Linked DNA regions of Hahella chejuensis KCTC 2396. The protein of the gene in region 1 binds, or shares a complex with, the protein of each later gene. Links are inferred from orthologs where the notes say so. Each region holds a gene or a part of one and is shown on either strand. Other genes may lie near its edges. The genes, in order: metK and groL.

Region 1 (16,197 bases):
GGTCTTGGAAATTTCCAGGGCTTTTTCGCCGACTTTCTTTTTCAGTTCAGCGAACGCAGTAGGGCCGAAAGCGATCTGAGTGATGGGCTTGGCGACCCCGGTCGTCACGTCCACCAGCGGCTTGACGTGTTTCTTCACCAAGGCGCGGGTGCGCGCCCCGTTGGGACCATTGAGCATGGCGTTGACGATGTTGCCGACAGTCAGAATATCGTGGGTGACGATGCGACAGAAGGTCGCCGCCACCTGTGGCTGTCTTTTCAGGAACAGCCCCTGAACGGTCAGTGGACCGACCTTGGTGGGGTTGAGAGGGCGGAAGATAAGATTAAGCGCGATCCAGTTGGTGGCCCAACCCACCAGAAAGCCGCATACCGGCAGCACCCAGTCAACGGAATAAAAGAACCAGAGCGCCATCTGTAAAACGCCGAAACCAAATCCCAGCCAGAGTCCGCTGTGAATCAGAAAGCGAAACTCCGCCGCGCCGCATTCCAGAAAGATGCGATTCAGCAACTCCTTATCCGCCACCAGCCGCTCCGTCACCATGTGTTTGAGGTCCAACAGGTCTTCGATCTGATGACCGATGTCGCTCACCAGATTGTCGATCAGTCGCGGGGCGTTTTTGCGCACGCGTTCGTAAACCTTGTTTTTCACTGCTTGCGGCAGGTTTTCCCACAGCGTGCGGTGTTCCGACAGCATGATTTCGTCAACATATTCCTCCACCCGGGGCAGCATGCCGGCGACAATGTGACCGGCTAACGCCTGTGGATCGATTTGCTCGAATAGCTCCTCCACCGCTCCCAGCTTGGAAATGGTTGAATCCACGCTGATGACCGCCATTTTTCCGGCCTTCGAAGGAATGATGCCCTGCCATCCGAAGAAGGGGCGAAAGCCAATAAATTCAAGAGGATAAAAGGTAAGTTTGATCGCCAGCCAATTGGTGCTCCAGCCGATCAGGGCGGCGACCAGGGGGATGCTCAGATACTTCCAAAACTCGGGGTTCTGTAACCACTGCCAATCCATCGTTTCACTCTCTCTGCAAAGGTGGGCGCGCTATTGTCATTAAAATGTCATAGGTTATGCACACTAATTGAACGTGGCGTTGAAGCGTCAAAGTTTTGAAACATGCCCGCCGTTTTCGGAGGGAGTCAATAATAGACTGAAAAATAAAAGGAAAAGAAAGCCCTAAAATACGGACGGGCGCACATTTGTTGAACTGAGGGCAAAAAGCGGCCCGGTAAAGCCGCTTTTCCACAAAGTTATCCACAGTTCGCCCATTTTTGGGGCGGTATTTCAGGACGAAATATCGACGTGCTCAGGGGCGTTCGAAGAAGTGTATGTAAGCGCCCGCTTTCTCTTTATCTATTGGGTGGAAAGGGGGCGGGGTTTATTTCGCCGAAGAGTCGCCGGCGTCTCCCCATAGCCACTGCATCAACGCCAGCGCCGCCACGGGAGCGGTTTCGGTGCGCAGAATACGTGGGCCGAGTGGAGCATGCACAAAACCATGACGCTCGGCCAAAGCCACTTCCTCATCCGTAAAGCCGCCTTCGGGCCCAATCAGCAGGCAGACGCTGGCGGGAGGTTGCGCCGGGCTCCAGGCGCGCGCATCGCCGGGATGCAGGATCAACTTCAGATCCGCAGTAGCGCTTTGCAACCAGCTTTCCAACGGCGTGACGTCGCCGATGTCGGGAACGCGGGCGCGTCCGCATTGTTCGCAGGCGCTGATTGATACTTGCCGCCAGTGACGCCAGCGTTTGTCCTGGCGTTCTCCATCCAGGCGCACTTCGCAACGCTCGCTCAACAGCGGCGTGAGCGCCGTGACCCCCATTTCCGTGGATTTCTGCACGGCGTAGTCCATGCGTTCGCCCCGGGACAATACTTGCCCTAGGTGTACGCGCAGGGGAGACTCCGCTTCGATCGCCAGCGGTTCGGACAGCGCCACTTCCACATCCCTGCGGCCCACCGCCAGGACTTTGACGGGAAAATCGCGGCCGTCCCCACTGAATAAATGAAACGCGTCGCCGGGACGCATGCGCAACACGCGCCCGACGTAATTGGCCTGATCGCCGGTCAGCGTCAGTTGGCTGAGACCATCCAGAGGCTGGTCGATAAAGATTCGGTTGTTTCTCAAGTTCAGTCCTTAACCGCCAGTTGCAATCCATCCCAGGCCACTTTGGCCAGGTGCGCGATTTCGTCTTCGCTGATCACATAAGGCGGCATGAAGTAGATGACATTGCCCAGTGGACGCAGCAGCGCCTGATTCTTCAACGCATGCTCATAAACCCGTATGCCGCGCCGTTCCTGCCAGGGGAAGGGCGCGCGAGAGGCCTTGTCCTGCACCATTTCAATCGCCAGGATCATGCCAGTCTGGCGGACTTCCGCCACATTGGGGTGGTCTTCAAAATGCGCGGTATGCTCGCGCATGCAGGCGGCAAGCTGCTTATTTTGCTCAATCACAGGCTGATTTTGGAAGAGGTCCAGCGTCGCCAGGGCCACACTGCAGCCGATCGGGTTGCCGGTGTAACTGTGGGAATGCAGAAAGGCGCGCATGGTGGCGTAGTCGTCGTAGAAGGCGTCATAAATGAAGTCGTGGGTCATGACCACGGACAGGGGCAGATAACCGGCGGTGAGGCCTTTCGACAGACACAGGAAATCTGGTGAAATATCCGCCTGCTCACAGGCGAACATCGTACCGGTGCGACCGAAGCCGACCGCAATCTCATCTGCGATCAAGTGCACGCCATGGCGGTCGCAGGCTTCCCGCAATAGCTTCAGATACACTGGGTGATGCATGCGCATGGAGCCGGCGCACTGCACCAGCGGCTCGATGATCACCGCCGCGGTTTCATGGGCGTGTTTCTGCAGCGTTTCCTCCATGTGCGCGAACTGGCGGCGGCAATACGCCTCCCAGGATTCGCCCGCCTCCCGGTGGAAACAATCGGGACCGGGAACGTTGATGACCGGTTTAAGAAGCGCGTTGTAGGTTTCTTTATATAAGGCGACGTCTCCCACCGCCAGGGCGCCCAGAGTTTCGCCGTGATAGCTATTGCTGAGATTGATGAAGCGGGTTTTGTTCGGTTGGCCGCTGTTGCGCCAATAGTGGAAACTCATTTTCAGCGCCACTTCCACTGCGGAGGACCCGTTGTCGGCGTAGAAGCATTTGTTGAGGCCGGCGGGCGTTACTTCCGCCAGTCGCTCCGACAGCCGCACCACAGGTTCATGGGTGAAGCCGGCCAGGATGACGTGCTCCAATTGCTCTATCTGGGATTTGATGGCGTCATTAATGTAAGGATGACTATGGCCGAACAGGTTCACCCACCAGGAGCTGACCGCGTCTATATAGCGATTGCCGTCAAAATCCTCCAGCCAGACGCCCTTGCCGCTTTTAATTGGAATCAGGGGGAGAAACTCATGATCCTTCATCTGGGTGCAGGGGTGCCACACACGCTTGAGGTCGCGTTCCCGCAGTTCTGCGTTGGTAGTCAATTCCAGGCTCCTAATTTTGTCCGGTAAATTCGCCGCCTATTGTGACATAGGGTGGAGCCCGGGTGGAGACTGGCTGTAGGTCGACAAAAGGCTTAATCGTCTTGGGTCTGCACGTTGAAAACTTTTTCCAGCATCATGGAAAGTTCGCGGGGTTGCGTCGGGGGACTGAACAAATATCCCTGGCCGTAATCGCAGCCGGACTCCCTGAGCACGGCCAGTTGTTGCGGCGTTTCCACGCCCTCGGCGACGATTTTCATATCCATGGCGCGCCCCATCTTCACCAGGGCGTCCATCAATACTTCCTCCTTGGTTTGGCGGCCGAGATTGCGAATCAGCAAGCCGTCCAGTTTCAGCATGGAGATAGGCAGATCTTTCAGCAGGGTGAGGGAGGATGCGCCGTGGCCGTAGTCGTCCAGAGATAGCCTGACGCCCATCTGATGCAGCTCTATCAAACAGCGGCGGCTTTCTTCGAATTCGTTGAGCAGATTGTGTTCGGTCAGCTCCAGCACCAGTGAGCTTGGCGGAACTTCGCTTTGCCGGATGATGTCGCGCCAGCGCTTGATATGTTGCGAACTAATCAACTGGCGCCGGGACATATTGACGGCGATGAACGGTTGTTGACCGGCGGGTCGGGAATACTGCCACTCCGCCGCCAGGTTGAGGGCGTTTTGCAGCAACCACTCGCTGATCTGGACAATATTGCCGGTTTCTTCCGCGATAGACATGAACTCCCTGGGGTGCAGTTCGCCGAAGCGCGGATGCAACCAGCGCAGAAGCGCTTCGGCGCCGGCCAGCCGCATATTTTTCAGATCGATGATGGGCTGAAATTCCAAATGGAACTGTTCATTTTGCGTGGCCTCTCGGATATCGCCCTCCAGCATCAGACGGCTGGCGACGGCCTCGTTCATGCGCTCCTCAAAAAAACGATACTGATTGCGGCCGTTGTCCTTGGCCTTGTACATGGCGATATCGGCATTTTTGATCAGAGTGGAGGCGTCTTCGCCGTCTTTGGGAAAGAGCGTCACGCCAATGCTGGCGCCGATATGGAGTTCGTAGTCTCCCACGCTGAAGGAATCCGCCAGTTGTTGCAGCAGCATTTTGGCGACGTGGATAGCGTCGGTTTCTTCCCGTAAGTGAGGCAGCACCACGGTGAATTCGTCGCCGCCCAGGCGCGCCAGCATGTCGCTTTCCCGGAGGCGTGACTTGAGGCGGGTGGAAACCTGTTGCAACAGCTTGTCTCCCACGCCGTGTCCCAGGTTGTCGTTTACTTGCTTGAAGCGATCCAGGTCGATGAACAACACCGCCAGACGCGCCTGCTCACGCTTGTGACTGGCTATCAGCGAGTTGAGATGCTCAAACAGGTAACTACGATTTGGCAACCGGGTGAGAGGGTCGTAGTAGGCTTGCAGTCGAATCTGCTCCTCACTGCGTTTGCGATCAGTGATGTCGTGGACGATCAAATACAGGTAGGAACTGGCCTTGTCCTTGATGTCGGAGACGTACATCTCCACCAGACTGGAGCGGTTGTCGCCGCGTCGGGCGGCAATCACTGTCTTGCCGGATTGCAGGGACGGCAGCCAATTCTCACCCAGCATTTCATTGTTTTCAGAGAGAAATAAACGCGAGGCGGAGATATTCCCCATCATTTCGCTGGAAAAGCCGAAGAAGTCGCAGGCGGCGGGGTTGGCGTCGATGACCTTGTTGTTCGTGGGGTCGAGAATGATCTGCACGGCGTCGCAATGCTCAAACATTTGTCGGTAGCGGCGCTGGCTGCTCTCCAGTTGTCCGGCGGTAAGAAAATAACGTTGTATGAGCGCAGCGAAGAGTACGATTAAACCCGCCAGCGCCATCTCCGGCGTCATCTGCTCAATGATGGCGCTGCGTATGGTGGATTGCTTCACGCTTAGCAGCAAATGCCAGGACGTTTCATCGATATTGGTGCGAATCAGGGCGTAGCCTTTGATTTCCAGAAAGGTGTCGGTGGGGATGTCCTTGGGATGAGAAATGAAGTTGTCGACGCCTTTCGGTAGGGCTTCTGGAAAGGTGGCGGCGGTTTTCGCGTGGGACGACGTCAGTGTCGGATGAGCCAGCAATTGATGCGATTGGTTGACGACAAACAATTCTCCCGCCGACAAGTTGGGGTTGATTACGAACTCTTTGAGAACATCGAGGGTAATATCAATGGCCACCGACCCAAGGAAGACGTCGCTGGCGTAGATAGGCGCTGCGGCGGTAACCATCAGTCCTTCCCCAAACTCGTCGACGTACACGCGGGTCCAGAAAGGCGTGCGTTCAGGGTTGTGATAGGGCAGGGCCAGGGTAAAGAACTCCAGTGACAGTGACTCATTGGTGTAGGCGAATTTATTGGAATCAATCCAGGGCGCAATATAAAGAAAGCGGTTCTGGGAGATGTAATAGACCCAGTTGGATTCCGGCAGATTTTCTTTGGTTGCGCGGAAGATCGGCGTCAACGACAGCGCCATTTCTATTTCGCGATAGTAATTCGGCTGGCGTCCCTGGATATTCCCCAGACCGGTAAGGTTGCCTGCCTGATCCGTGGTGAATGGCGGTTGCAGGGCATCCATGTCGAAGAGATTACGAGAGGGGTCGTAGACGATATTGGCGGACAGATCGCTATAGAGATGTTCCTCGTGATGGTTCAGTAAATAACTTTCCGCTGCGCGGCGCAGAATGGCGATATGCTCCATGATGCGACGGGTGGACGCGCTGACGTTCTTCTGCGTCTGCTGTAGCTCCACTTGCATGGATTGGTAGTAATTGCGCGTGCGCTCGCGGTAATCAAGCAGGATCAATACGACGCAGGCTATGAGAATAAACAGCAGCGCTGCGAGTCTGCCCGCGGTAGCCCCCAACTTCATTATTAGCCTGCCCCCTGGTTTATGGATTCAGTATAGGTAATGGCCGGGTATTTGGCGAAACGCCGGGCGTTGCGGTGAAGTAGCAGTGAGGCGGATAAGAGAAGAACCGCCGTGACGGTTATCGATGCGGAGAAAGTGAGAGCAGGAGGGTAGCGGGAGAACGGCGAGACAAGCGAAGGGTCTGTTGGGTAACAGACCCTGTCTTTGAGGCGAGGTTGGAACCTGGGTCAGAAAGAGATCTTGTCGCCCAGGTTCAGATTGTCCCAGACCGCCAGACTTGGCTCCGCCTGGTTCAGGGTGTAGAAGTGGATGCCGGGAGCGCCGGCGGCGAGCAGACGTTCGCACAGGCGCGTCACCACTTCCTCGCCGAATTTGCGGATGCTGGCTGAATCGTCGCCGTAGGCTTCCAGCTGTTTGCGCACCCAGCGCGGAATTTCCGCGCCGCACATGTCGCTGAAACGGGCCAGATTGCTGTAGTTGGTGATCGGCATAATGCCGGGCACGATGGGCAGATTCAGGCCTGCTTTTTCACATCGTTCCACAAAATAGAAATAGGAGTCGGCGTTGAAGAAATACTGAGTGATGGCGCTGGTGGCGCCGGCCTCCACCTTGCGGCGGAAGTTGTTCAGGTCCGCTTCGGCGTTTTGCGCCTGGGGATGAAACTCAGGATAAGCCGCCACTTCGATAGAGAAGTGATCGCCGGTGCGCTCGCGAATATAGCTGACCAGCTCGTTGGCGTAGCGCAGTTCGCCGGGGGCGCCCATGCCGGAAGGCAGGTCTCCGCGCAAAGCTACAATGCGCTGAATGCCGTTGGAGCGGTACAGGTCCAGCAATTCGCCGATAGACTCCTTGGTGGCGCCGATACAGGATAAATGGGGCGCAGTGGAAATGCCCTGTCTGTGCAGCGTCAGTACGGTGTCGATGGTGCGCTCGCGGGTGGAGCCGCCGGCGCCGTAGGTCACGGAAAAGAAATCCGGCTTGCGCTTGGCCAGCTTGTCCCGCACAACCTGCAGTTTTTCCATTCCCTCAGGGGTTTTGGGAGGGAAGAACTCAAAACTGAAGCGCCGTTTAAACTGAGTTTGGGATTCCATTAGCGTATTGCCTCCGGTTTAGGGAATCTCTCTGAACAACCGGCGGCGCGGGGGACCGCGCCGGACCGGCGATCGATCAGTATTTGTAGTCCGTTGGTTTGTACGGACCTTCCACTTCCACGCCAATGTACTTGGCTTGCGGTTGAGTCAGCTTGGTGATGACGCCGCCGAAGCCTTGCACCATGTAGCGCGCGACTTCTTCGTCCAATTGCTTGGGCAGAACGCGTACGTACAGGTTCTTGGGCTTCTCATCCGCAGGCAGGTCTGCGAATTTACGCTCGAACAGGTACATCTGCGCCAGCACCTGGTTGGCGAAAGAGCCGTCCATGATGCGTGAGGGGTGACCGGTGGCGTTGCCCAGGTTCACCAGACGACCTTCGGAAAGCAGCAACAGGTGGTCATTTTGATCTTTGTTCCGGTATATCACATGCACTTGCGGCTTCACTTCTTCCCATTCCCAGTTATCGCGCATGAAACGGGTGTCGATTTCGTTGTCGAAGTGGCCGATGTTGCACACGACTGCGCCGGATTTCAGCGCTTGCAACATGTACTTGTCGCAGACGTTGACGTTGCCGGTGGTGGTGACCAACAGGTCAGTGTGGCCCAGCAGGTCGCGGTTAACGCCATCGGCGGCGCCAGTGTTGACGCCGTCGATATAGGGAGACACGACTTCATAGCCGTCCATGCAGGCCTGCATGGCGCAGATCGGGTCGATTTCGCTGATCTTGACGATCATGCCTTCCTGACGCAGTGACGCTGCGGAGCCCTTGCCCACATCGCCGTAGCCGATGACCAGCGCTTTTTTACCCGCCAGCAGGTGGTCGGTGGCGCGCTTGATGGCGTCATTCAATGAGTGACGGCAACCGTATTTGTTGTCGTTCTTGCTCTTGGTGACGGAGTCGTTGACGTTGACTGCAGGCACTTTCAGCTCGCCTTTCTTCATCATGTCGAGCAGACGGTGAACGCCAGTAGTGGTCTCTTCGGAAATACCGTGAATGTGATCCAGCATTTGCGGGAATTCATTGTGCAGAATTTCAGTCAGGTCGCCGCCGTCATCCAACACCATGTTGGCGTTCCAGGGCTGGCCGTCTTTGGTGATGGTCTGCTTGATGCACCAGACGTACTCTTCTTCGGTTTCTCCTTTCCAGGCGAATACGGGAACGCCAGCCGCCGCGATCGCCGCCGCCGCGTGATCCTGAGTGGAGAAAATATTACAGGAGGACCAGCGCACTTCCGCACCCAACGCAACCAGGGTTTCGATCAATACCGCGGTCTGGATGGTCATGTGGATGCATCCCAGGATGCGGGCGCCGGCCAGGGGCTGTTGCGCGCGATATTTTTCACGCAGCGTCATCAGCGCAGGCATTTCGCCTTCGGCGATGTCGATTTCTTTACGTCCCCATGCCGCCAGGCTGATGTCCTTGACCTTGTAGTCGCTGAAGTTATCTACAGATTGTAACTGAGCCATGTTTGGTGTCCTATTGCTGATCCTAATGAGGGGGGCGGAGCGAGTCCGCCGGAAGTCTCGGTCTGTTGCAAAAAGAGCCTCAGGGGAGGCTCTTTGCTATGGGAATCAGATACCGGCTGCGGCGCGCAATGCGTCGGCTTTATCGGTTCTTTCCCAGCTGAAGCTGTCGCCGGTGCGGCCGAAGTGTCCGTAAGACGCAGTCGGACGATAAATCGGACGTTTCAGGTCCAGCATATCGATCAGGCCGCGCGGACGCAGATCGAAGTGCTCGCGCACCAAGGTGGCGATTTTGTCGTCGCTGATCTTGCCGGTGCCGAACGTGTTCACGGAAATAGAGGTGGGCTCCGATACGCCGATTGCGTAGGACACCTGAATTTCACACTTGGCCGCCAGACCGGAAGCGACGATGTTTTTGGCTACATAGCGGCCTGCGTAGGCTGCGGAACGGTCAACCTTGGACGGATCTTTTCCAGAGAACGCGCCGCCGCCGTGACGAGCCATGCCGCCGTAAGTGTCGACGATGATCTTGCGACCGGTCAGACCGCAGTCGCCCACTGGGCCGCCAATGATGAACTGGCCAGTTGGGTTGATGTGGTATTGGGTGTTGCTGTGCAGCCACTCTTCCGGCAACACGTGCTTGATGATCTCTTCCATTACCGCTTCACGGATGTCGGACTGCTTCACGTCAGGCGTATGCTGAGTGGATAGCACCACCGCTTCAACCGCTACCGGCTTGCCGTTTTCGTAACGCAGAGTCACCTGGCTCTTGGCGTCTGGACGCAACCAGGGCAGGATGCTGTTCTTGCGCAGGTAAGCCTGTCTTTCCACCAGACGGTGGGAGTAATAAATCGGAGCGGGCATCAGCACGTCAGTTTCATTGGTCGCGTAACCGAACATCAACCCTTGGTCCCCGGCTCCCAAATCTTTTTCGCTGGCTTCGTCCACGCCCATGGCGATGTCGCCAGACTGCTTGCCGATAGCGTTCAGTACTGCACAGGACGCGCCGTCAAAGCCAACGTCTGAGCTGTTGTAACCGATATCCAGAATGACGCTGCGGACGATGTCTTCCAGGTCCACGTAAGTGTTGGTGCGCACTTCGCCGGCGATAACCGCCATGCCCGTCTTCACTAAAGTTTCAACCGCCACTCGTGCGTTCGGATCATCTTTAATGATGGCGTCAAGGATAGCGTCAGAAATCTGATCCGCCATCTTGTCCGGATGGCCCTCAGATACTGACTCGGAAGTAAAAATGGAATATTCGCTCATCGCATGCGTCCTTATGGTTAAAGATTACAATGACTGGGGTGGGTTGATGTTGCGGAACCTTCGGACTGACATGCGGCTTCGCCGGTCAGCGCTCGGTTCCCGTTCTTGGGCAATAAAAATTGACGCACCTGGATTTGAAACCCATTGCGCACGCCTATATAAATGCTTTCGCCTTCCGCCAGGCCCGACTGCGCTCCCCAACGGGAGATTTCAGTGCTGTCGAAGCCCAGCCACAAATCGCCGCAGGACTCTCTGGCCCAGGACTGATCGTGGCGGCTCAAGTCGCTCAAAATCAACATGCCGCCGGGGCGCAACAAGGCCGCGCAATCGCGAATCATGTCCGCCGGCGACGCCACATGGTGCAACACCATGTTCATCACAATCACATCAACGCTGACGCTCTGTTCGAGGGCGCTACGCGTATCTCCTACGATAAAGCGCACGTTCGACAACTGTCTGGCGTCCGCAAAATCGCGTGCTTTCTGCAACATTTCCTCGGAGTTATCCAAGGCGATGACGGAGTCCGCCATCTGCGACAGGTCTTCCAGAAAGGCGCCTTCGCCAGGGCCGATTTCCAGAAGCCTGTTGACCTTCTCGCCGGCCAACTGTTGTTGCAACATATCCCGCACAGGCGTGGCGTATAACGGATATTCCGCGATCAACTCCTGGTGCGCCTGGAAATGCTCAGCGTACCGGGAGAAAAACGCCTGACTCTGCTGTGCGCGTTGTTCACCTACATTGCCAATACGGTCGCGGGTGTCCGTGGTCAGCGGCAACAGGTCCAGATTGCTGTACAACTGCAGCCGCGCCAGCTCGGCGCTGTCGTCGCCGGCCAGAATAGGACGTCGGTAGAAAATACTGTTGCCCTCCCGCTGGGCCTCCACCATCCTGGCCTTGGCCAACACTTTCAGGTGATGGCTCATGGCGGATTGTTTGACGTCGAATATCGAACACAATTCCAGCACCCCGTAGGCGTTCCGTTCCAGGACACGCAATATTTCCAGACGCAACGCATCGCCGCAGGCCTTATAAACGCCAGCCAGTTCTGCGTAGTCCGCAGCGGCTTCGGTACCTGCGCTGTCGCTGTGTGGGAGCATGGAATCATTCATAGGCCAAAAGTTTAGCAACATCAAAAAATGCGTACAAGAACTATATCAAAAAAATTTGATATAGTTTCTCTGGCGCAAAAAATGGGCTGTTTTTTGCAGTGAATGGCAGTAGGACAAGGCGGCGTCGCCGCCTTGGAGACGGGCTTGAGGGATGAACGGGCGGTAAACTGGGGGATTCGGGCGATGAAATTTGCTCCTGCCTCTTTAATGTATGAAAATACGCACTCGTTTTTGACCCCCCTAATCACAAACCAAAACTCGATCTGAGAGGGAGTGAGCTGAATGCCATCTCGTAAAGAACTCGCCAACGCCATTCGCGCGTTGAGTATGGATGCTGTGCAAAAAGCCAAGTCAGGACATCCCGGAGCCCCGATGGGTATGGCGGACATTGCGGAAGTGCTGTGGCGCGACTATCTGAACCACAACCCGACCGATCCCTCCTGGATTAACCGCGACCGCTTTGTTCTGTCCAACGGTCATGGCTCCATGTTGTTGTACTCCCTTCTGCACCTGTCCGGATATGATTTGGGCATCGAAGACCTGAAAAACTTCCGTCAGCTACACTCCAGAACGCCAGGACACCCTGAATACGGCTACGCCCCCGGCGTGGAAACCACCACCGGTCCTCTGGGGCAGGGTCTCGCCAACGCGGTGGGCATGGCGCTGGCTGAGAAAGCGCTGGCGGGCCAGTTCAACCGCGACGGCCATGACGTCATCGACCATTACACCTATACGTTCCTCGGCGATGGCTGTCTGATGGAAGGCATTTCCCACGAGGTGTGTTCTTTGGCGGGCACTTTGGGGCTGGGCAAACTGATCTGCTTCTATGACGACAATGGCATCTCTATCGATGGCGAAGTGGAAGGCTGGTTTACCGATGACACGCCCAAGCGCTTCGAAGCCTACGGCTGGCAAGTGATTCCGGGCGTCGATGGACACAATGCCGACGCCATCAAGCAGGCGATTGAGCAAGCGCGCGGCAATACCTCACAGCCGACGCTGATCTGCTGCAAAACTATCATTGGTTACGGCGCGCCCAACAAGCAGGGCAAAGAAGAGTGTCACGGCGCGCCTCTGGGCGATGACGAAATCGCCGGCGCGCGTCAGGCGCTGGGCTGGACCCACGAGCCTTTCGTGGTTCCCGAAGATATTTACGCCGCCTGGAGCGCGAAAGAAAAAGGCGCGGCTCTGCAACAAGCCTGGTCCGAGAAATTCGCTGCATACCAGCAGGCGCATCCTGAATTGGCGGGAGAGCTGCTGCGTCGCAGCGCCGGCAAACTGCCGGAAGACTTCGCCGCCAAAGCGGACGCTTATATCGCTGAGTGTCAGGCCAAAGGCGAAACCATCGCCAGCCGTAAAGCCTCTCAGAACAGCATCAACGCATATGCTCCGCTGTTGCCGGAACTGTTGGGCGGCTCCGCTGACCTGGCGGGCTCCAACCTGACTATCTGGAAAGGCAGCAAAGGCGTTAGCAAAGAAGACGCTGACGGCAACTACATTTATTACGGCGTACGCGAGTTCGGCATGTCCGCCATCATGAACGGCGTGGCGTTGCACGGCGGCTTCATTCCTTACGGCGCCACCTTCCTGGTGTTCATGGAATACGCGCGCAATGCAGTGCGTATGGCTGCGCTGATGAAGCAGCGCTCCATCCTGGTTTACACCCACGACTCCATCGGTCTGGGCGAAGACGGGCCGACTCACCAGCCGATCGAACAGCTGGCGAACCTGCGCACCACGCCAAACATGAGCACATGGCGTCCCTGTGACGCGGTTGAATCCGCTGTCGCCTGGAAGAGCGCGATCACTCGTGAAGACGGTCCAAGCGCGTTGATTTTCTCGCGTCAGAATCTGCCGCATCAGCCACGTGATGCTGAACAGGTAGCGAATATCGAGAAAGGCGGCTACATCCTGAAGGATTGCGCGGGCCAGCCTGACCTGATTCTGATCGCAACCGGTTCTGAAGTCGGCCTCGCTGTCGCCTCTGCTGAAGCATTGACCGCGCAGGGTCACAAAGTGCGCGTTGTGTCCATGCCGTCCACTGACGTTTTCGACAAGCAGGACTTCCACTACCGCCAGCAAGTACTGCCGTTGGAAGTGAGCGCTCGCATCGCGATCGAAGCGGCGCACCAAGACTTCTGGTACAAGTACGTGGGGCTGGACGGTCGCATTGTGGGCATGAGCACTTTCGGCGAGTCCGCGCCTGCGAACCTGCTGTTCGAAGAGTTCGGCTTCACCGTGGATAACGTGGTGGCCCAGGCGCAAGATCTGTTAGACTCGCTGGATGCATAAATCCACTTACTGACAGAAGAACGCCTTAGCGGTATGACCCATCGTATTGCCATTAATGGGTATGGCCGGATCGGGCAAAGCGTGTTGCGCGCGTTGTACGAATCCGGCTATCGCCAATCCATGGAAATTGTCGCCGTCAATGAGCTGGCGGACGCGGAAACCATCGCTTACCTGACGCGTTATGACACCACCCACGGACGTTTCCGCGGGGAGGTGTCTTTACGGGACGGGCAACTGATGGTCAATGGCGACAGAATCCGCATCCTGCGGGAAGAAGATCCGGCCAGGGCTCCCTGGGCGGATATCGGAGTGGACCTGGTGCTGGAATGCACCGGGGCCTTTTCCGATCGCATGACCGCTGAAAAACATCTGCGCAGCGGCGCCAGTCGCATGCTGTTTTCGCAACCAGCCGAAGCCGACGTGGATTACACCGTTGTATACGGCATTAATCAGGACGGGTTGCGGCAAAGCCATCGCATCGTTTCCAACGCCTCCTGCACCACCAACTGCATCGTTCCCATCATTAAAGTGCTGGACGACAATCTCGGCGTGGAGCGTGGGGTGATCACCACTATCCATTCAGCCATGAACGACCAGCCGGTCATCGACGCCTACCATCATCATGATCTGCGCCGCACGCGTAGCGCGATGGCGTCCATCATTCCGGTGAACACCGGTCTGGCGAAAGGCATAGAAAGACTGTTGCCGTCCATGGTCGGTAAGTTTGAAGCGAACGCGGTGCGGGTGCCGATTATCAACGTATCCATGATGGACCTCACGGTGTGCGTATCCCGTGAGACGGATATGGAGGAAGTCAACGGCTTGCTCAAGGCCGCCTCACAGAACGCTTACACTGGAATCCTTGGCTTTTCCGAAGAGCCGCTGGCTTCCTGTGATTTCAACCACGATCCTCGCAGTGGGGTGGTGGACGCCAATCAAACCAAAGTCAGCGGCGGACGACTGATAAAAATAATGGCCTGGTTCGATAACGAATGGGGCTTCGCCAATCGCATGCTGGATACATCAGCGCATTGGCTGAGTCTTTAGCGCCAGATCCCGGCCGCCGCGGCGCTCGCCGGGATTTTCCTGCCGACGCCATAGGGAAGGGTTTTAAACGATAACAACTGTTTTGTTGAAATGAGGAACTGTTATGTCTGTGATTAAAATGACGGATCTGGATTTGCGCGGCAAGCGAGTGTTGATCCGTGAAGACCTGAACGTGCCAGTCAAGAACGGCAAAGTGACGTCCGACGCGCGTATCCAGGCGGCGCTTCCCACTATCAAATTGGCGATGGAGCAAGGCGCCAAAGTGATGGTGATGTCTCACCTGGGGCGCCCGGAAGAAGGACAGTTCTCCGAAGAAAACTCCATGCAGCCCGTGGGCGCTCATCTTTCCAGTTTGCTGGGGCATGACGTACCAGTCGTGCGCGACTACCTGGACGGCGATTTCGAGGTGGAAGAGGGCGGCCTGGTTCTGTTTGAGAACGTACGTTTCAACGTCGGCGAAGGCAAGGACAACGAAGAGCTGTCCAAAAAGTACGCCGCGCTGTGCGATATTTTTGTCATGGACGCCTTCGGCACTGCGCATCGCGCCCAGGCTTCCACCCACGGGGTCGCCAAATTTGCGCCAGTGGCCTGCGCCGGCCCTTTGCTGGCCGCGGAGCTGGAAGCGCTGGGGCAGGCTTTGGATAAACCACAAAGACCCATGGTCGCTATCGTGGCGGGCTCCAAAGTATCGACTAAGCTGGACGTGTTGAACTCTTTGTCGGAAGTCTGCGATCAGTTGATCGTCGGCGGCGGCATCGCCAATACTTTCCTGGCGGCGGCCGATCACAAAGTCGGCAAGTCTCTGTGTGAAATGGACCTGCTGGACACGGCTCGCAGTATTGCGGCCAAGGTGCAAATTCCGCTACCTACGGACGTTGTTACGGCGAAAGCGTTCAGCGAGAGCGCTGAAGCATCCGTTAAGCCGATTGCCGAGGTGACGGACGATGATATGATTCTGGATATCGGGCCTCAGTCTGCGGCCGCCTTGGCGGAGCTGCTTAAATCAGCTAAGACGATTCTGTGGAATGGTCCGGTCGGCGTGTTTGAATTCGATCAGTTTGGCGACGGCACCAAAACCCTGGCTCAAGCCATTGCTGAATCGGATGCGTTTTCCATCGCCGGCGGCGGGGACACCCTGGCGGCGATCGATAAATATGGCGTATCTGAAAAGATTTCGTACATTTCCACCGGCGGCGGCGCCTTCCTCGAATTTGTGGAAGGCAAGACCCTGCCGGCTGTGGCCATGCTGCAAAAGCGGGCCGCAGAGTAAGTTTTGGGGACAGACTGTAGTCAGATTGTCGGCTCAGAAAACGCGACGGGCGAAGTATCCGTCGCGATGGTCGATGCGAGAGATTAATTAACTAAAAATTGAACACTATAGGGGATGAGAAATGGCACTGATTACCATGCGCCAGCTTCTGGACCATGCGGCTGAACACGGTTACGGCGTTCCTGCATTTAACGTCAATAACCTGGAGCAGATGCGGGCCATTATGGAAGCTGCGGACCAAACCGACAGCCCAGTTATCGTGCAGGCGTCTGCGGGCGCCCGTAAATACGCCGGA
Region 2 (16,062 bases), 3.2 Mb from region 1 along the record:
TTTACCGACCATACGCTCAAGCTTGGCGACAGCTACTGTTTGCTCAGATATAGATTTCTCCAGCTTGTCGGAACTTTGCTTCAGAAGTTGCGCCAACTCCGTCTGTTTCCTCTCCAGCGCATCATCGGTGCGCCCCATATCATCCGTCAGCGCGGAAATCTGCAACGCCTGCGCTTCCTGGGACTTGCCAAGATTCTCGCCGATAACCGTCAGGCCATTTATCTCACCGCTTAACGCCTTAATCCGTTCTTGCGCCTGTTTGAAGTCGCCCTGAAGAGCGGTCAACGCCTTCTGGTTGTCTTCAATCAACTGCTTATTGCGCTTGTTGGACACATCCCACAGCTTGCGAATTTCAGAGTCCAGCGTCTTCAGCTCCCTGGCCATTTCATTGCCGCTTTGCGCCATTGTGGCGTCGGTCTGATTGATCTGCCCTTCGAGACGAGCGGTCACCAGCTTACTTTGGGATATGTACTGAGTCGCCTGCTCCAGTTGGTTCTGCAGCGACAGAATGGTTTGTTGCTGATTTTTGACCTGCCAATATCCGATAAGCGCAAAAGTCAGCACCAGAATGAATACAAAGACGATCGCCCATTGCGCAGGGCGGGACAGTCTGACATAAGCCTCCACCGGGGCCTCCGCAACCGGCGCAGCCTTCTTGGGCTCAGCAGGTCTCGTCGCAGGCGCTTTATGGCGCTGTGATTGAAATCGATCAACCTCGTCTTTCTCGGGCTTAATTGTCTCCATGTATCCTCGCTAGTGGACTGTATTTATATAGTGTATCGGCAAACGCCCGATTCTGCGCGGTTGCGCCATGGCATTTTAGACAATGCCGAAGTTTCCGTACACGCGCCCTTATCCAGCTTTACATCCAACTCAACAATATTTGCGGCAGAACAGGCATGAAGCAACCCGCTATTATTCCGTTTTTCCCGAGCCAGATAAAGGCTCCTCGCGCGCCTGAACGCCAAGGCCCTGCAACGAGAGCCGGCAAGGGCCGCTTTCGTTTGCATCCCATTAACCGACTCACTAAACTATGCGCCTCTTTTTTAAACAGTATGCCTCGACCACCCGCAAATTCGCGCCCCATAGGCGAATTTAACCAATAATGACAGGGTTACTAAGGAGAAATCATGCAGCCTTTAGTTGGCATTATTATGGGCTCCAAATCCGACTGGCCTACCATGGAGCACGCCGCCGAAATTCTCGACAAACTGGGCGTTCCCTATGAAGTGCAAGTCGTTTCCGCTCACCGCACGCCGGACCTGCTGTTTGACTACGCCAAGTCCGCCGAAGGCAGAGGCATCAAGATAATTATCGCCGGAGCTGGAGGCGCCGCCCACTTGCCCGGTATGGCCGCGTCACAGACCCCTATCCCCGTACTGGGCGTTCCCGTGCAATCCAAGACGCTGAATGGTCTAGACTCTTTATTGTCCATCGTACAAATGCCCGGAGGCGTCCCTGTCGGCGCACTGGCGATCGGCAAAGCCGGGGCCACCAACGCAGGACTTATGGCGGCTCAGATCCTGGGCTTGCAGGACAGCAAAATCATGGACGCCGTCAAAGCGTTCCGCAAGCAGCAGACAGACACTGTTCTCAGCAACGCTGATCCAAGGCAATCATGAAAAGAATCGGCATTCTCGGAGCCGGCCAACTTGGCCGCATGATGGCGCTGGCGGGTATGCCGCTGGGCTTTGAATTTGCGCTCTACGATACCTCCGGGGCCCCGTCTGCGGGCCTTGGAACGATTTTCAGCGACCCTGACAACACTCAGTCAGAACTGGATCGCTTCCTCGACTTCGTCGATGTAGTGACTTACGAGTTTGAGCATCTGCCCCTCGATTTGGCGCAAAATATCGCCGCTCGCAAGCCGCTCTACCCGGAAGTGGAGGCGCTGCGCGTGTGTCAGAACAGAGAGCACGAAAAGGCGCTGTTTACTCAATTGGGCATCCCTACTCCCAAGTATCGTCTGGTGAACAGCCCGAAAGAGTTGGCTGAAGCCGCCCGCGAACTGGGAACCCCGGTCGTGGCGAAGTCCATTACTGAGGGCTACGACGGCAAAGGCCAGGCCGTCCTCAAGTCCGCCGCAGAGGCGGAGGCAGCCTGGAACAACATCGGACACCCCCGGTTGATCGTCGAATCCTTCGTCAATTTCTCCCGGGAAATATCCATCATCGCCGCCCGGAGCAGCACTGGCGAAACCGTCACCTACCCTTTGGCGGAAAATATTCACCATGGCGGCATTCTGCGCTACACCATCGCCCCCGCGCCGCGCATTAGCGCCGAGCTGGCGCAGAAAGCAGCCGAATACATCGAAACATTGATGGCGCACCTGTCCTATGTGGGCGTCCTGGCGCTGGAGCTCTTTGAAACGCCCGACGGCCTCTTGGCCAATGAAATGGCGCCACGGGTCCATAACTCCGGTCACTGGTCCATGAATGGGGCGCATACAGGACAGTTTGAAAATCATCTGCGCGCCGTCGCCGGCTTGCCTTTGGGCGACACTCAGCCTGTCGGAGTCAGTTGTATGATCAACCTGATTGGTCGTCACGCAGACCGCGACAGCGTATTGACGCTCAGCGACACGCATCTGCACCTGTATGGAAAAGAAGAGCGCGCCGGCCGCAAACTCGGGCATATCAACATTGTCGCGGAAGACTACAAAGCGTTGATCGCCAAAGTGGAAAAGTGTCTTCCCTTCGTGCCGGAGCATACGCCTTTCACTTCGTCGCTGGCTCACTTTGACTAACGTTTTACCGGCCCATTTCCATGGGCCGACGCCCCAACAAGCCGCCTGTATTTCTTATAATCAACTGCCCCCGCCACTCGCCTAGCTTATTAATTTTATTAATAAGTCTGATAAATAATCTTGAAAAACCCTTGATAGCACTCCATATATGCGGGTGATATCATTCTGCGCGATCAAACAAAAGAATTCTGTCGGTCGTCATCTGGCTGGCATCAATACCCAGGGTGATACTGTGATGACCCTGAGCCTGCAGGCTGAATTTCCGGAGATTCGGATCTATCTCTTCTTACTCAGTCTGTATACTCTAGAATCAGAGACTTACACGGGATTACACACTTAAAAAGACGGAGAAAATCTCATGGCATTTGAACTTCCTGCTCTCCCTTACGAAAAGAATGCGCTTGCGCCGCACATTTCCGAAGAAACTATTGAATACCACTACGGTAAACACCACAAAACTTACGTCGATAAGTTGAACGGTCTGGTTCCCGGAACTGAATACGAAGGGAAGTCTCTGGAAGAGATTATCGTGGCTTCCAAGAGCGGCCCCGTTTTCAATAACGCCGCCCAGATCTGGAACCACACTTTCTACTGGCACTGCCTGAGCCCGAATGGCGGCGGCGAACCTACTGGCGAGCTGGCTGACGCCATCAACAAAACTTTCGGCTCCTTCGAAAGCTTCAAAACTCAATTCACTGACAAAGCCGTTAACAACTTTGGCTCGGCTTGGACCTGGCTGGTTAAAAACGCCGACGGTTCACTGGAAATCTTCAACACCAGCAACGCAGGCACGCCAATGACTGACGGCAAAACCGCACTGCTGACCGTTGACGTTTGGGAGCACGCTTACTACATCGACTACAGAAACGTTCGTCCTAACTACATGAACGCATTCTGGAATCTGGTGAACTGGGATTTCGTCGCCAAAAACCTGGCCGCTTAATCCGTTCCAACGTCGGGGCCCCCGCGCCCCGGCGTGACTTCTCCCCCGCCACTATCCCGCGCCTTATTCCGCCTGCAACCAAGTCTGTTTCTCTACGCCCCTCTCGACCCAAACGCCTATGCTGTTACTTTGTCCCGTATATAACTACACTTTCTATAGCAGGGGATAATAAGATTGACACAAACACCACCGCCGGCGTCGAAGCACTCAATCAGCATGGTTCAAGAAAAGCAAAACGCTCCAGTAAAATGGCGACATAGCCTGTCCGCCAAATTAATGAACTGGGTGTTGTTTACCGCGCTGGCGGTAGGCGTTTTACTCAGCATTGGTCAGATTATTTTCGAATCCATGCGCGCAGTAGAAGAAATGGACAACGAGGCCAGACAGACCCTGGCCATTGTGCGCGACCCGGCCACTCAGGCGGTTTACAGTATCGATCCGGACTTGGCGCAGCAGGTTCTGGAAGGCCTGTTCGAAAAGCCATCCATCCGCTATGCGGCTATCTCTCACCCCAATCAGACCACTCTGGCCGAGCTATCCAAACCCCTGCTGGAAACTCAAAGTCGCTGGATGACCGACGCCATTTTCGGCAAGGAGCGCGAGTACGCCATCTCTTTGTTTCGCCCAACTCCACAGCCAACCTACTATGGCGAGCTGAAAATCGTCGTAGACACCGCCCCTAAGTCAGCGCTGTTTTTCGAGCGCTCCATACTGATTTTCATGACCGGCCTCCTGCGCGCCCTGCTCTTGGCGTTTGTCCTGCATCTGGTCTACCACTTCCTGTTGACCGCGCCGCTTAAAGCTATCATCAATTCATTGCTGCGCATCAACCCTGCTGAGCCTGGATTACAGTCACTCCCGGTGCCCCGCCAACATGAAAAAGACGAATTGGGCAGTTGGGTGCGAGCCGCCAACAGCCTTTTGCAGTCCATAGAGGAGCACCAACAAAAGCGCCAGGCGGCGGAAGCGCGAATCATTAAGCTATCCCAGTACGATTCCCTCACCGGCTTGCCGACGCGATCTCTGTTCACTAACTACATTGCCGCAGCGGTGGATGACTCCGAAGCGTTAAACCAGAAATTCGCGGTTTTTTGCGTCGGCATTGACGACTTCAAGTCGATCAACGAGCAACTGGGCTACAGCCAGGGAGACAAGCTGTTACAGGCCTTCGCCGAGAGACTGCTGTCGCAGCGGGACGGCGTGCATACGGTCTGCCGACTTGGCGGCGATCAATTCGCCCTGATCCTGTTTAATGTCAGCAGCAGTTACCGGGTGGCGGCTTTTGCCGAGTCACTGCTACGGGAAATCAGCCGTCCGTTTGAGATAGAGGAGCAACTAACCCCCGTATCCTGCACCATCGGCATCGCTATTTACCCTGACGACGCCCGCGATGCGGAGAAGATTCTACAAAAGGCCGAGCAAACCATGATGTTGGCCAAGTCTGTCGCCAACAATCACTTTCAGTTCTACGTCGCCAGCCTCGACAGCGAAATCCGTGAACGTAAAAAACTGGAGAAAGATCTCTCCAAGGCCATACAAAACGACGAACTGTTCCTGGTGTATCAGCCGCAAATAGACCTGAACTCGAAGCAGGTTGTGGGCTGCGAAGCGCTGCTACGCTGGCGCCACCCCGAACGCGGCCTGGTGCCTCCTGATGTATTCATTCCCATTGCAGAGGCCAATGAAACTATCCTTGAAATCGGCGACTGGGTGCTGCACGAGGCCTGCGCTCAGGTTAATCAGTGGCGCAACCAGGGTTTCAACATCAAAGTGGCTATAAACCTGTCCGCTAACCAGCTCAGGCAGAAAGAGTTTGCGCCTCATGTCCTGAAAATCATTGAAAGCCGCCAAATTCCCACCTCGCTGATTGAGCTTGAAGTGACGGAAACCAGCTTCATGGAGAACCTGAATCAGGCCATCACTTCCCTGCGCCACCTGAGCGAATTCGGCATTCAGTGCGCCGTGGATGATTTCGGCACCGGCTATTCATCGCTCAGTTACCTGAAGCAACTGCCTATCCGCAAGATCAAAATCGACAAACAGTTTGTCCGCGACCTGATGAAAGACGAAGACGACACCCAAATCGTGCACGCCATCATCCAGCTGGGTAAAAGTCTGCGTCTGGATGTCATCGCCGAAGGCGTGGAGACGCCTCGACAAGAACGCTTCCTGAAACATGACGGCTGCACGCTGGCGCAGGGCTACTATTACAGCAAGCCGGTGCCGCCGGACGAGCTCATCGAGTTCATGAAAGTCAGTCACGCGCCGCAAACCTGACCGCCGAGGACGCACGCCAGGGTGGAACTTGCGTAACGCCCTCATTTAACATGCGGAAAACAATTTTCCATGGGAGCCTATCAATGAGCATTTCCGCGATTATCGGTATTGTCGTCATTATCGCCGTCGCTTTTTATCTGATATCCATCTACAACAAACTCGTGTCCCTGAAGAATCGCTTCAAGAACGCTTTCGCCCAAATAGACGTACAGTTACAGCGCCGCCATGATCTGATTCCCAATCTGGTGGAAACCGCCAAGGCGTTCATGAAGCATGAGCAGGACACATTGGAGAAAGTCATGCAGGCGCGCAGTCAGGCCATCAATGCGCAACAGGCGGCGGCGCAACGACCGGAGGAAGGAGAGCGCATCAAACAGTTGTCTCAGGCCGAAGGCATGCTAAGCCGCGCTCTGGCGAACTTCTACGCCGTGTCTGAAAACTACCCGGACATCAAGGCGAATCAAACGATGCAACAATTGATGGAAGAACTCACCAGCACGGAAAACAAAGTTGGCTTCGCCCGTCAGGCTTACAACGACGCCGTCATGACCTATCACACCTATCGGGAGCAATTCCCCAGCAATCTTATCGCCGGCTTTTTCGGCTTCAAAGAAACGGAGATGTTTGAAATCGAGTCCGCCGAGGCTCGTCAGGCTGTCAAAGTCAGCTTTAACTAATTCCTGACAAGTCATGGATTTTTTCGCCAAACAAGAGCGCGCGCGCAAGCTTTCCGGTCTGCTTCTGCTCCATTTCGCCGCCGCCCTGGTCGGCATCGCACTCGCCATTAATATCGCAGGATTCGTCGCTTACCACTATTTTGTGGACGCGCGCATGACGCCAGGCGTCTGGCTGGCTGGTCCAGCCTGGTGGGTCGCGCTGGCGGTCATCGCCATTGTCGCCGTGGGAGCAGGCAAACGCTTTTTACAGTTACGACACGGCGGACGCTCCGTTGCGCAGATGGTCGGCGCGCGCCAGATTAATGCATCATCCAGGAACCCAAATGAACGCTGCCTGGTCAATGTCGTGGAGGAAATGAGCATCGCTTCCGGCGTGCCCATCCCCAGCATCTACATCATGGACCATGAAGAAGCCGTCAACGCCTTCGTGGCGGGTTACACGCTTGAGGACATGTCTCTGGTGGTCACCGCAGGTACGCTTAACTCGTTAACCCGGGATGAGCTGCAAGGCGTCATTGGCCATGAGTTCAGCCATATTCTGAACGCTGATACCCGTTTGAATGTGCAGATCATCGCCGTTCTTGCAGGCATTCTGTTAATTGGCTCCACCGGCGCATTCTTACTACGCGCTTCAAGCAGGAGCGGCGGCGGGCGTTCTCGAGACGCCAGAGGCGCGATAGTCGTGCTGGCGGCGGGAGTGACCCTGTTTATACTGGGTTACATCGGCCTGTTCTTCGGGCGTCTGATTCAAGCTGCGCTCTCCCGCCAACGGGAATATCTGGCGGACGCGTCCTCAGTGCAGTTTACCCGAAACCCTGAAGGCATCGCCGGCGCACTCTTCAAAATACGGGAAAGCCAGACCCACTCGTATCTTGGCCACACGTCCAGCGCCCAAGAGGTTAATCATATGTGCTTTGGAGAAAGCCTGAAGCTCAACGCCTGGTTCGCATCACATCCGCCGCTGGATGAGCGTATTCGCGCCATAGACCCTCTTTTTCTCACCAAACAAAGAGCGCGTCGCAATCAAGATCAGATACAGGGAGCGCCACCAGCGAAAGACAGTGAAGGCGAGAGCCTCACCGCCGCTACATCCGGCTTCGCTTCAGGCGCAGCAGCAGCCAATGAGAAAATCCGGAGCGCAGGCATCGCCAAACAGGTGGGACGTCATACACAGGCGACGCAACACTGGAGCCAGCGAACACTGCAACGGCTGCAGGCGACGTTTGGGGACGCCCTGCACACGCCAAGCCAGGCGGAAAGCATGATTTACGCCCTATTGCTGCTGGAGTCGCCGGTCAGGCTGCCTATTGGCGACGCCATCCTGCACTCCTCCGGCTCCCCTGTTAAAAGCACGCCAGAATTCGAAAGTCTTGAACGCAAGATTACGACTTTGCCAGCCGATCACCGCTTGCCGCTTTTGGAGGTCTGCCTGGGCGCATTGAAAGGAGGGGCTGCCGCCACTCGCTCCCACGTCGTCGCCGTGGCGCAACAAATCGTCGCCCTGGACGAACGCACTACACTCTCGGAATTCGCCATCCTGGCGCTATTGCGCACGCAATTGGACGAGGACTTTGTTCCCCAACGAGGCGCCTTGACCCGCTACGAGCAGGCTGGAGATGAAATTGCACTCATGATCTCCGCTTTTGCGCGCTTGGGCGTCACCGCTTCAGGCGCAAGCCCGGAGGGCAATCCCAGCCAATTCTTCAAGCAAGTGATGTCGCAGAACTTCCCCCACCTACAGGCGACCTTTCACTCCAGACTCGCTTCCGATCAACTCACGGATGCGCTCAACAGATTATCGCAGTTGTCGGCGCTACTGAAACCCGCCGTGGTCGAGGCCTTCGCACAATGCGTCAGTTACGACGGATACGTCAGCTTGAAGGAGTATGAGTTGCTGCGCGCTGCGACAGCAGTGATGGGATGCCCGATGCCGCCTCTGGAGCCCAGCGGCGAGATTAATAGCGAATAAAGATAGATAAGGATGAAATCAGGCGTGAGGCGGCGGAATGTCCGCCGCCCTCCTTTGAGAAAAGGCATTACTGCTCGAACGCGTTCTCTTTGTATACGCTGTCCATAGAAGGCTTGATCATGTTGTCCGCATGCTTATCGCCTTTGTGGTTACGCTTGATATTGAGATTAAGCTCCCACAACTGGTCATACTTGTCCTGACTCGCCTTCTTGGCTTCTTCCTTGTTGCGCAGAATAGTCGGACGCAGAAACACGAGAAGGTTCTGCTTGTCTTTTTCGCGCTTGGTGCTGCGGAACAGCGCGCCCAGTAAAGGAATGTCGCCTAACAGCGGCACTTTGGCCTCCGATAGCTTGTAGTTTTCGCTCATCAGACCACCCAGTACGATGGTTTCAGCATTGTCCGCCAGAACGGAAGTTTTGATCTGACGCTTATTGGTGATGATGTCAGAGGCGCTTTCGTTGGATGGCGCAATAGAGGACGACTCCTGCTCAATTTCCAATCTGACCAAATCGCCATCACTGATGCTCGGCGTGACACGCAGCGTCAAACCAACATCCTGACGCTCGATAGTCGTGAACGGATTGCTGGTGCCGTCTGTGCCAGTGCCAGTCTGCCCTGTGCGGAATGGTACGTTCTGACCAACGATAATTTCGGACTGCAGATTGTCCATAGTGATAATGCTGGGGGTGGACAGCAGATTCGCCTGTCCGCTGGTGCCCAGCGCTTGAATTAATGCGCCCCAACCTTTGCGGCCTTCGGCTTCGCCAATCGCTACGGCTGCGATATCGCCGCCAATGCTTGGCGTAGAGTTGCTGGCGATCGCCGCTAATATAGCGGAGGCGGAAATACCCACGTTAGTGAAGTTAGTGACGGTCGCAGGACCAGACTTGCCAGTCAGATCTCCCGCCGCCATCTGCACGCCAAGCTGACGACTCAAGCCATCGCTGATCTCGACAATCGCCGCCTCAATCAATACTTGCGCACGACGCACGTCCAGCTGCTGAACGATAGCCTCTATTTCTTTCATCATGGAAGGTTCTGCGCGCACTACCAGCGCGTTCAATCCCTCATCAGGATAGATGCTGACTTTGCCGCCGCCAGGAGCCGCTGCCGCCCCTTCGCCTTTCGCAGGCGCAATCTCGCCCATCAGTCCTTTCAACAGCTCAGCCAGCGCTTCAGCGTCAGCGTGACGCAAATTGATAACTTTGGTCGTGCCGCTCACCGCCGCCGGCTGGTCCAGCTTGGCGATAAGAAGGCGCATTTTGTCGCGGAAGTTCTCGTCGCCTTTCAGGATCAGACGGTTGCTACGCTCGTCGGCGACAACGCTGAACTTGTTGGCGGGTCCTTTTGGCGCTCCCTTACCCAGCTCGGAAGGAGCCAGCTCTTCCAGCAGTTTCACCATGTCGCCTACCCAGGCGTCTTTCAGCTGAATGACTTCGAGTTGGTAGTTGGAAGGGCTGTCGAGCTCACTCACGATGCGCTCAATACGGGCGATGTTATTGACGTGGTCACTGATAATCAGACCATTGGCGGCGGCGACCCCGGCAAGGTGTCCATACTTGGCCACCATCGGACGTAGAATCGGCACCAGCTCAAGGGCGTTGGCGTTCTTGACCTGTATGACCCGGGTCACCAACTGCTCCTGCGGCACCGTCTTAAAAATCGAGGTGTTCTCCGCGGTCTGCTTGGCCTCGTTCTGCTGCACAATTTTGATGATTCCCTCGGAAGGAATCGCCGCGAAACCATGTACATTCAACACGGAAAGAAACATTTCGTAGACTTCATCACGCCCCATGGCGGCGTTCGACACCACTGTAACTTTGCCTTTCACCCTGGGGTCGACGACAAAGCTGTAGCCGGTGATGTCGGCGATTTGAGTAATGAAGGCGCGAATATCGGCGTCTTTAAGGTTGACCTTCCATGTCTGATCTTCGGCCCCCGCCACGCCGGAGAAAAAACCCGCAATCAACAACCAGGCAAATGTAAAGGCTCTAAAATGTTTCATGTCCATTCAACAATCTTTTTTTGATTTTCATTACTTTGAGGAAGTCGCTTAGCGCAGCGGGTAACTGGCTCAGCGTAATGGGTAACTGATAGTGAAAGTCGCCCCATCCCGTTCTATTTCCACCTCCAGCATGCCGCTTTCATACAGCTGCTGAATCATCTGTTTATCCTGCTCGATGTTGCCGAGGGTATGACCATTCACAGAGCGAATCACATCCCCTTTCTGCAGGTTCATGGCGCCCAACATAGGGTTATTGCCATCATACTGGTAGCCGGACGCTCCATCGCCGCTACTCACTGGCGCCAGACCCACCGAAGCCAGGGCTCCTCGCGGATCTTCCTCCAGTCTTTTCTGAGCGACGCTGACGAACTCTTCGGGAGAGTCAATTCCGCCGCTGTTTTTGGGTCTCGCCACCTGTTCGATAGCGCTGCCCGCAACGGTGACGGATTCGTCAAACGCCAACTTCTCCAAGGCGCCATTTCGGCTGATCAGCACATGATCAGGAAACACTGCCGACAATTTGGCTCCGCCGGGCAGCATTTCATTAATACGATAATATTCGGCCGATTTTCCCTTTTCCGCAATGATAGCGCCGGACCCACCCTCTTCACCGCCGACTACGACCCCATACAGATCCAGCCTTAACGCAGTGATTGGCGCGTCCACTTGGCTCAACGCCTTTTTGGCGGACGCATCTTCCGCCTTGCCGAATAAATTCCACGCAGGATAGTTAGCCTGCGTCGCCTGATTCTTGTTTGCATTCGCCACGCCGCCGACCGGCATGACGATAATGTCCGGGGTTCCCACCCAAACGCCCCAGGTCACCCTTGCGGCTTGCCACGCCAGCGTCACGACTATGGCGAGCAAGAGCACCCAGGTTATCTTAGTAATATGGCCTGTCAACATGGGTCGTTAAAGTATCCGTTGCTGTACCCGGAAAACAATGTCGTCAGGATTCGCCTGTTTACTCCAGGGCGCGCCCGCCAGGTCCAACAACCGTTTGCGAATTTGTATCTTCGCCGTGCCGTCCCGCGTTACCTGAGCGCTCATAACGGGTTTGTTTTCCGTGCTATCCAGTACTTCCAGGTGAATTTCCTCACCCTCCTGTTTAATCAGCCCCTGCAACGGAGGCATCGTGGCGGTCTTATTTTCCCGGCCCATCGGATAGGTAACCGGCCCGCCCGCCCACTGCGCTCGCCCTGAAGCTCGCACAGGAAGACCCGTATTGGTGTCCAGCGTCACATCCAAGCCACTGATCTTCAGCTCTCCGCTCAGATTCAGACGATGGCGGCGCAACGCCGGCGCCAGCGCCGCCAGATCCAGAGAACCGTCAGCAAGCACCCGGACCTGATCGAATCCATCCAGAGCGGCTTTGGCGTCTATATCGATTTTGTTAGCGCGAAAGTTCAGCGCCAGAGCATCGCCCATCAGCAGAAGGCCGGATGGATACACATCCCAGTCCAGCACGCCAGTGGCCCAAGAATGAGAAATCAGAGCTTTGCCTTCCCAAAGCGTGCCCTGCAGCTTCTGCACCCGCACGGGAAGTTGGTTGGCGGGAACGCCGGCCTGACGCCAAACAAACTCCACGGGCACGAGCAACACCAACCCCGCCAGATAGGTCAGGCCGCCAATAATAACCAATCCCACAATTTTTTTTATCACTTCTTTGGCCTACAACCTTCCCAATCAACCACTGAACATATGCATACGCGCAATGGACTACATTCTAATTGTTGAACCGACAAACCCTACTACGCCAAGCCTCGGCGGCCATTGTCGCTGGCCGGGCTCCGCCTCCGGGAGGTTTAAGACAACTGTCGCGAACAGCAGAATTCTTTTATCTTCGCCTCAAAATACAGGCTATAAATTTTTACATGGTAACAAAAGCATAGCAGTGTTTTCTAAAGAATATTTGCAACATTGGCAACGAGTTTGAGGTTAAACATTCTTAATAGACCTCTCCAGCCGCTCCAGGCTCTTCGCGCCATAAAAAAACCCGGCCGAAGCCGGGTTTTTCCGCGGGTGCGTTATGGGGGATGATTACATCATGCCGCCCATGCCACCCATTCCTCCCATGCCGCCCATGTCTGGCATGCCGCCTTTCTTGTCGTCTTCAGGCAGGTCGGAAACCATACACTCGGTAGTGATCATCAGACCAGCAATGGACGCAGCGGATTGCAGTGCGGTGCGGGTAACTTTCGCAGGGTCCAGAATACCCATTTCCAGCATGTCGCCGTATGCTTCAGTGCCAGCATTGTAACCGAACGCGCCTTCGCCCTGACGGACTTTGTCCACAACTACGGAAGGCTCGCCGCCAGCGTTGGCGACGATCTGACGCAGAGGCGCTTCCATCGCGCGACGCAGCAGATTGATGCCCACGTCTTGGTCAGCGTTGTCGCCAGCCAAGTCAGAAACGGCCTGCAGCGCGCGCACCAGTGCGACGCCACCACCAGGCACAACGCCCTCTTCAACCGCAGCGCGAGTTGAGTGCAGCGCGTCTTCAACGCGGGCTTTCTTCTCTTTCATTTCCACTTCAGTCGCTGCGCCAACTTTGATAACGGCTACGCCGCCAGCCAGTTTAGCGACGCGCTCTTGCAGCTTCTCACGGTCGTAATCGGAAGAAGTTTCTTCGATTTGACGACGGATTTGCGCAACGCGCGCTTCGATATCGCTCTTAGCGCCAGCGCCATCGATGATAGTGGTGTTTTCTTTGGTGACTACAACGCGCTTGGCAGTGCCCAGGTCATCCAGAGTAGCGCCTTCCAGGTTCAGGCCTACTTCTTCAGAGATTACGGTGCCGCCGGTCAGGATAGCGATATCCTGCAGCATTTCTTTACGACGATCGCCGAAGCCAGGCGCTTTAACCGCCGCAACTTTTACGATGCCGCGCATGTTGTTAACAACCAGAGTCGCCAGCGCTTCGCCTTCCAGATCTTCAGAGATCACCAGCAGAGGTTTGGAGGACTTGGCTACTGCTTCCAGTACAGGCAGCATTTCGCGGATGTTGGAGATCTTCTTGTCAACCAGCAGGATGAAAGGATCTTCCAGTTCAGCGCTCATGCTGTCCTGGTTGTTTACGAAGTAGGCGGACAGGTAGCCACGGTCGAACTGCATACCTTCAACCACGTCCAGCTCGTCTTCCAGACCACTGCCTTCTTCAACAGTGATAACGCCTTCCTTACCCACTTTTTCCATGGCTTCAGCAATGATATTGCCGATGCGCTCGTCGCTGTTGGCGGAGATAGTGCCAACCTGGGCGATGGACTTGGAGTCTTCGCAAGGACGGGAGATGTTCTTGATTTCTTTGACCGCAGCGATAACGGCTTTGTCGATGCCGCGCTTCAGGTCCATTGGGTTCATGCCCGCTGCGACAGACTTCAAGCCTTCGTTCAGGATCGCCTGAGCCAGTACAGTTGCAGTGGTGGTGCCGTCACCCGCTTCATCGTTGGTTTTGGAAGCAACTTCCTTCACCATTTGCGCGCCCATGTTTTCGAACTTGTCTTTCAGTTCGATTTCTTTAGCTACGGACACACCGTCTTTAGTGACCGTAGGCGCGCCGAAGGACTTGTCCAGAACCACGTTGCGGCCTTTCGGACCCAAAGTGACTTTAACTGCGTCGGCCAGGGTGTTAACGCCCGCCACCATGCGCTTACGCGCGGAATCGCCAAATTTAACGTCTTTAGCTGCCATAACAAAATCCCATTACTTGTTAGTTGATGACAAAAGTCTTTAGTTTCGGAGGGTTAGCCTTCGATAACGCCGAAGATGTCGCTCTCGCTCATGATCAACAGCTCTTCGCCATCAATCTTAACGGTGCTGCCGGCATACTGGCCGAAAACCACCTTGTCACCGACTTTGACCGCCAACGGACGGACATCGCCATTATCCAAAATACGGCCTTCGCCCACAGCCAGTACTTCACCCTGTGAAGGCTTTTCTGCCGCATTGCCGGGCAACACGATACCACCGGCAGTTTTGGTTTCTTCTTCCTTACGGCGCACGACAACACGTTCGTGTAACGGACGAATTTTCATTTCGTTTTTTCTCCCAGTTAGAACATTTAACTAGCTGACTTTTTGGTTTTAAACAGCAGCCGGACATCCGGGTTGGACCAGGAACGCCGAGTGCTTAAATTGTGGAGGTTTAAATGGGGCCCGGGGCGAGGATTTCAACACCCCGGCTATAATTTTTTTTAATTTTTTTCCGAGTCCTCTCGGGTGTACTCGCCTTCAATCACTTTATCCCCGCCAGCGCCTTGGCGTGGGCCGCCAGAGGGGTCTCCGCGGAAGGGACCGTCCCGTTCAGCGGTCGCCGAATAGGTCGTTTGACTATAACTGCTTCTTACTACTCGCGCACTACGCAGCAACGCCCCGCCAATACGGCCGATCAGCAACTTGCGCGTCAGCGGCGTCAACAGAACGAATCCCATGAAATCGGTCAAAAACCCTGGCGTCACCAGCATGGCGCCGCCGATCAACAGCGCAACGCCTTCCAGCATTTCTCCCGCCGGCAGCTCACCCGCCTGCATTTTCGCCTGCAGGCTGCTGAGGAGAGAAAATCCCTGCCGTCGCAGCATGGTCACACCGATAATCCCGGTGACGATAAAAATCGATACAGTAGGCCAGAAGCCAATGGCGCCGCCGACTTCTATGATCAGATAAATCTCAATGAGCGCAATAATGGGGATAAGAAAAGGTATTCTGCTTAGCATGATTCCGTCGTTACATCAGCCAGTGTTATGCAGGTGGAAATCGGTTCCTGGACCGTTTGGTGGTCGGCGAAATTACTGCCATAATACTGGCTTTACGAGCGCCTCCCGGCGCAGCCGCAAACCCTAGAACACCATATAATTCAATATAGTAAGCGGTAATTCAGCGTGGAGGAGTCCCGCCCCTGGCGGTCCGCTCCTCTCTATGAAGCGTATGTATCTTCACCTGTCGTTACTATAGATGGAGTTGTTTATTTCTATTTCAACGCGACGGACAAAGATTATTGTTTTTTCACTATCGAGAGAGTGGGACAAGTTATGCAATTGAAAGATTCTGTGGTTGTGATTACCGGTGGCGGCCAGGGCCTGGGCCGCGCCATGGCGCTGTATCTCGCCGAAAAAGGCGCCCGTCTGGCGCTGATTGATCTGTCTGAAGAGAAGCTGCAGGAAAGCGTCGCCAAGTGCGAGGAATTGGGCGCAGAAGCCAGGTACTACCTGTGCAACGTCGCCAAAGAGGCGGAGGTTGAGAGCGTTTTTTCCAAAATCGCCGAAGACTTTGGCGGCGTCGACGCCCTGATCAACAACGCCGGCATTTTGCGCGACGGCATGTTGATTAAATACAAAGACGGACAGGTCACCCATCGCATGAGTCTGGAGCAGTGGCAATCCGTCATCGACGTCAACCTGACTGGCGTTTTTCTGTGCGGTCGCGAAGCCGCCGCCAAGATGCTGGAAAG

Evidence for each region.
Region 2: the proteins of metK (region 1) and groL are in contact, whole or in part, in a cryo-EM structure (PDB 8P4O), measured with the Escherichia coli proteins. The link is inferred for Hahella chejuensis KCTC 2396 from one-to-one orthologs.

What each region holds. Positions count from the first base shown.
Region 1 is NC_007645.1:1,527,368-1,543,564, forward strand. Bases 8,105-11,081 are described here. They hold metK (methionine adenosyltransferase), read right to left. Parts: upstream 10,185-11,081; coding sequence 9,024-10,184; downstream 8,105-9,023. Other genes in these bases: ahcY (adenosylhomocysteinase), read right to left, coding at 8,105-8,918; HCH_RS06930 (ArsR/SmtB family transcription factor), read right to left, coding at 10,202-11,081. Outside these bases: HCH_RS06895 (hypothetical protein), read right to left, coding at 1-1,017; HCH_RS06900 (16S rRNA (uracil(1498)-N(3))-methyltransferase), read right to left, coding at 1,382-2,125; HCH_RS06905 (adenosylmethionine--8-amino-7-oxononanoate transaminase), read right to left, coding at 2,128-3,480; HCH_RS32170 (bifunctional diguanylate cyclase/phosphodiesterase), read right to left, coding at 3,573-6,359; metF (methylenetetrahydrofolate reductase [NAD(P)H]), read right to left, coding at 6,587-7,450; more of ahcY, read right to left, coding at 7,527-8,104; more of HCH_RS06930, read right to left, coding at 11,082-11,281; tkt (transketolase), read left to right, coding at 11,576-13,585; gap (type I glyceraldehyde-3-phosphate dehydrogenase), read left to right, coding at 13,619-14,632; HCH_RS06945 (phosphoglycerate kinase), read left to right, coding at 14,736-15,902; fba (class II fructose-bisphosphate aldolase), read left to right, coding at 16,024-16,197. UniProt on the Escherichia coli protein: Catalyzes the formation of S-adenosylmethionine (AdoMet) from methionine and ATP.
Region 2 is NC_007645.1:4,724,520-4,740,581, forward strand. The notes cover bases 11,983-14,824. They hold groL (chaperonin GroEL), read right to left. Parts: upstream 14,308-14,824; coding sequence 12,658-14,307; downstream 11,983-12,657. Other genes in these bases: gspN (type II secretion system protein N), read right to left, coding at 11,983-12,279; groES (co-chaperone GroES), read right to left, coding at 14,361-14,651; HCH_RS20695 (FxsA family protein), read right to left, coding at 14,810-14,824. In the rest of the region: HCH_RS20630 (hypothetical protein), read right to left, coding at 1-744; purE (5-(carboxyamino)imidazole ribonucleotide mutase), read left to right, coding at 1,131-1,622; HCH_RS20640 (5-(carboxyamino)imidazole ribonucleotide synthase), read left to right, coding at 1,619-2,746; sodB (superoxide dismutase [Fe]), read left to right, coding at 3,105-3,689; HCH_RS20655 (putative bifunctional diguanylate cyclase/phosphodiesterase), read left to right, coding at 3,906-5,966; HCH_RS20660 (LemA family protein), read left to right, coding at 6,050-6,643; HCH_RS20665 (M48 family metallopeptidase), read left to right, coding at 6,657-8,612; type II secretion system secretin GspD, read right to left, coding at 8,680-10,623; HCH_RS20675 (type II secretion system protein N), read right to left, coding at 10,687-11,523; more of gspN, read right to left, coding at 11,530-11,982; more of HCH_RS20695, read right to left, coding at 14,825-15,328; HCH_RS20700 (SDR family oxidoreductase), read left to right, coding at 15,644-16,062.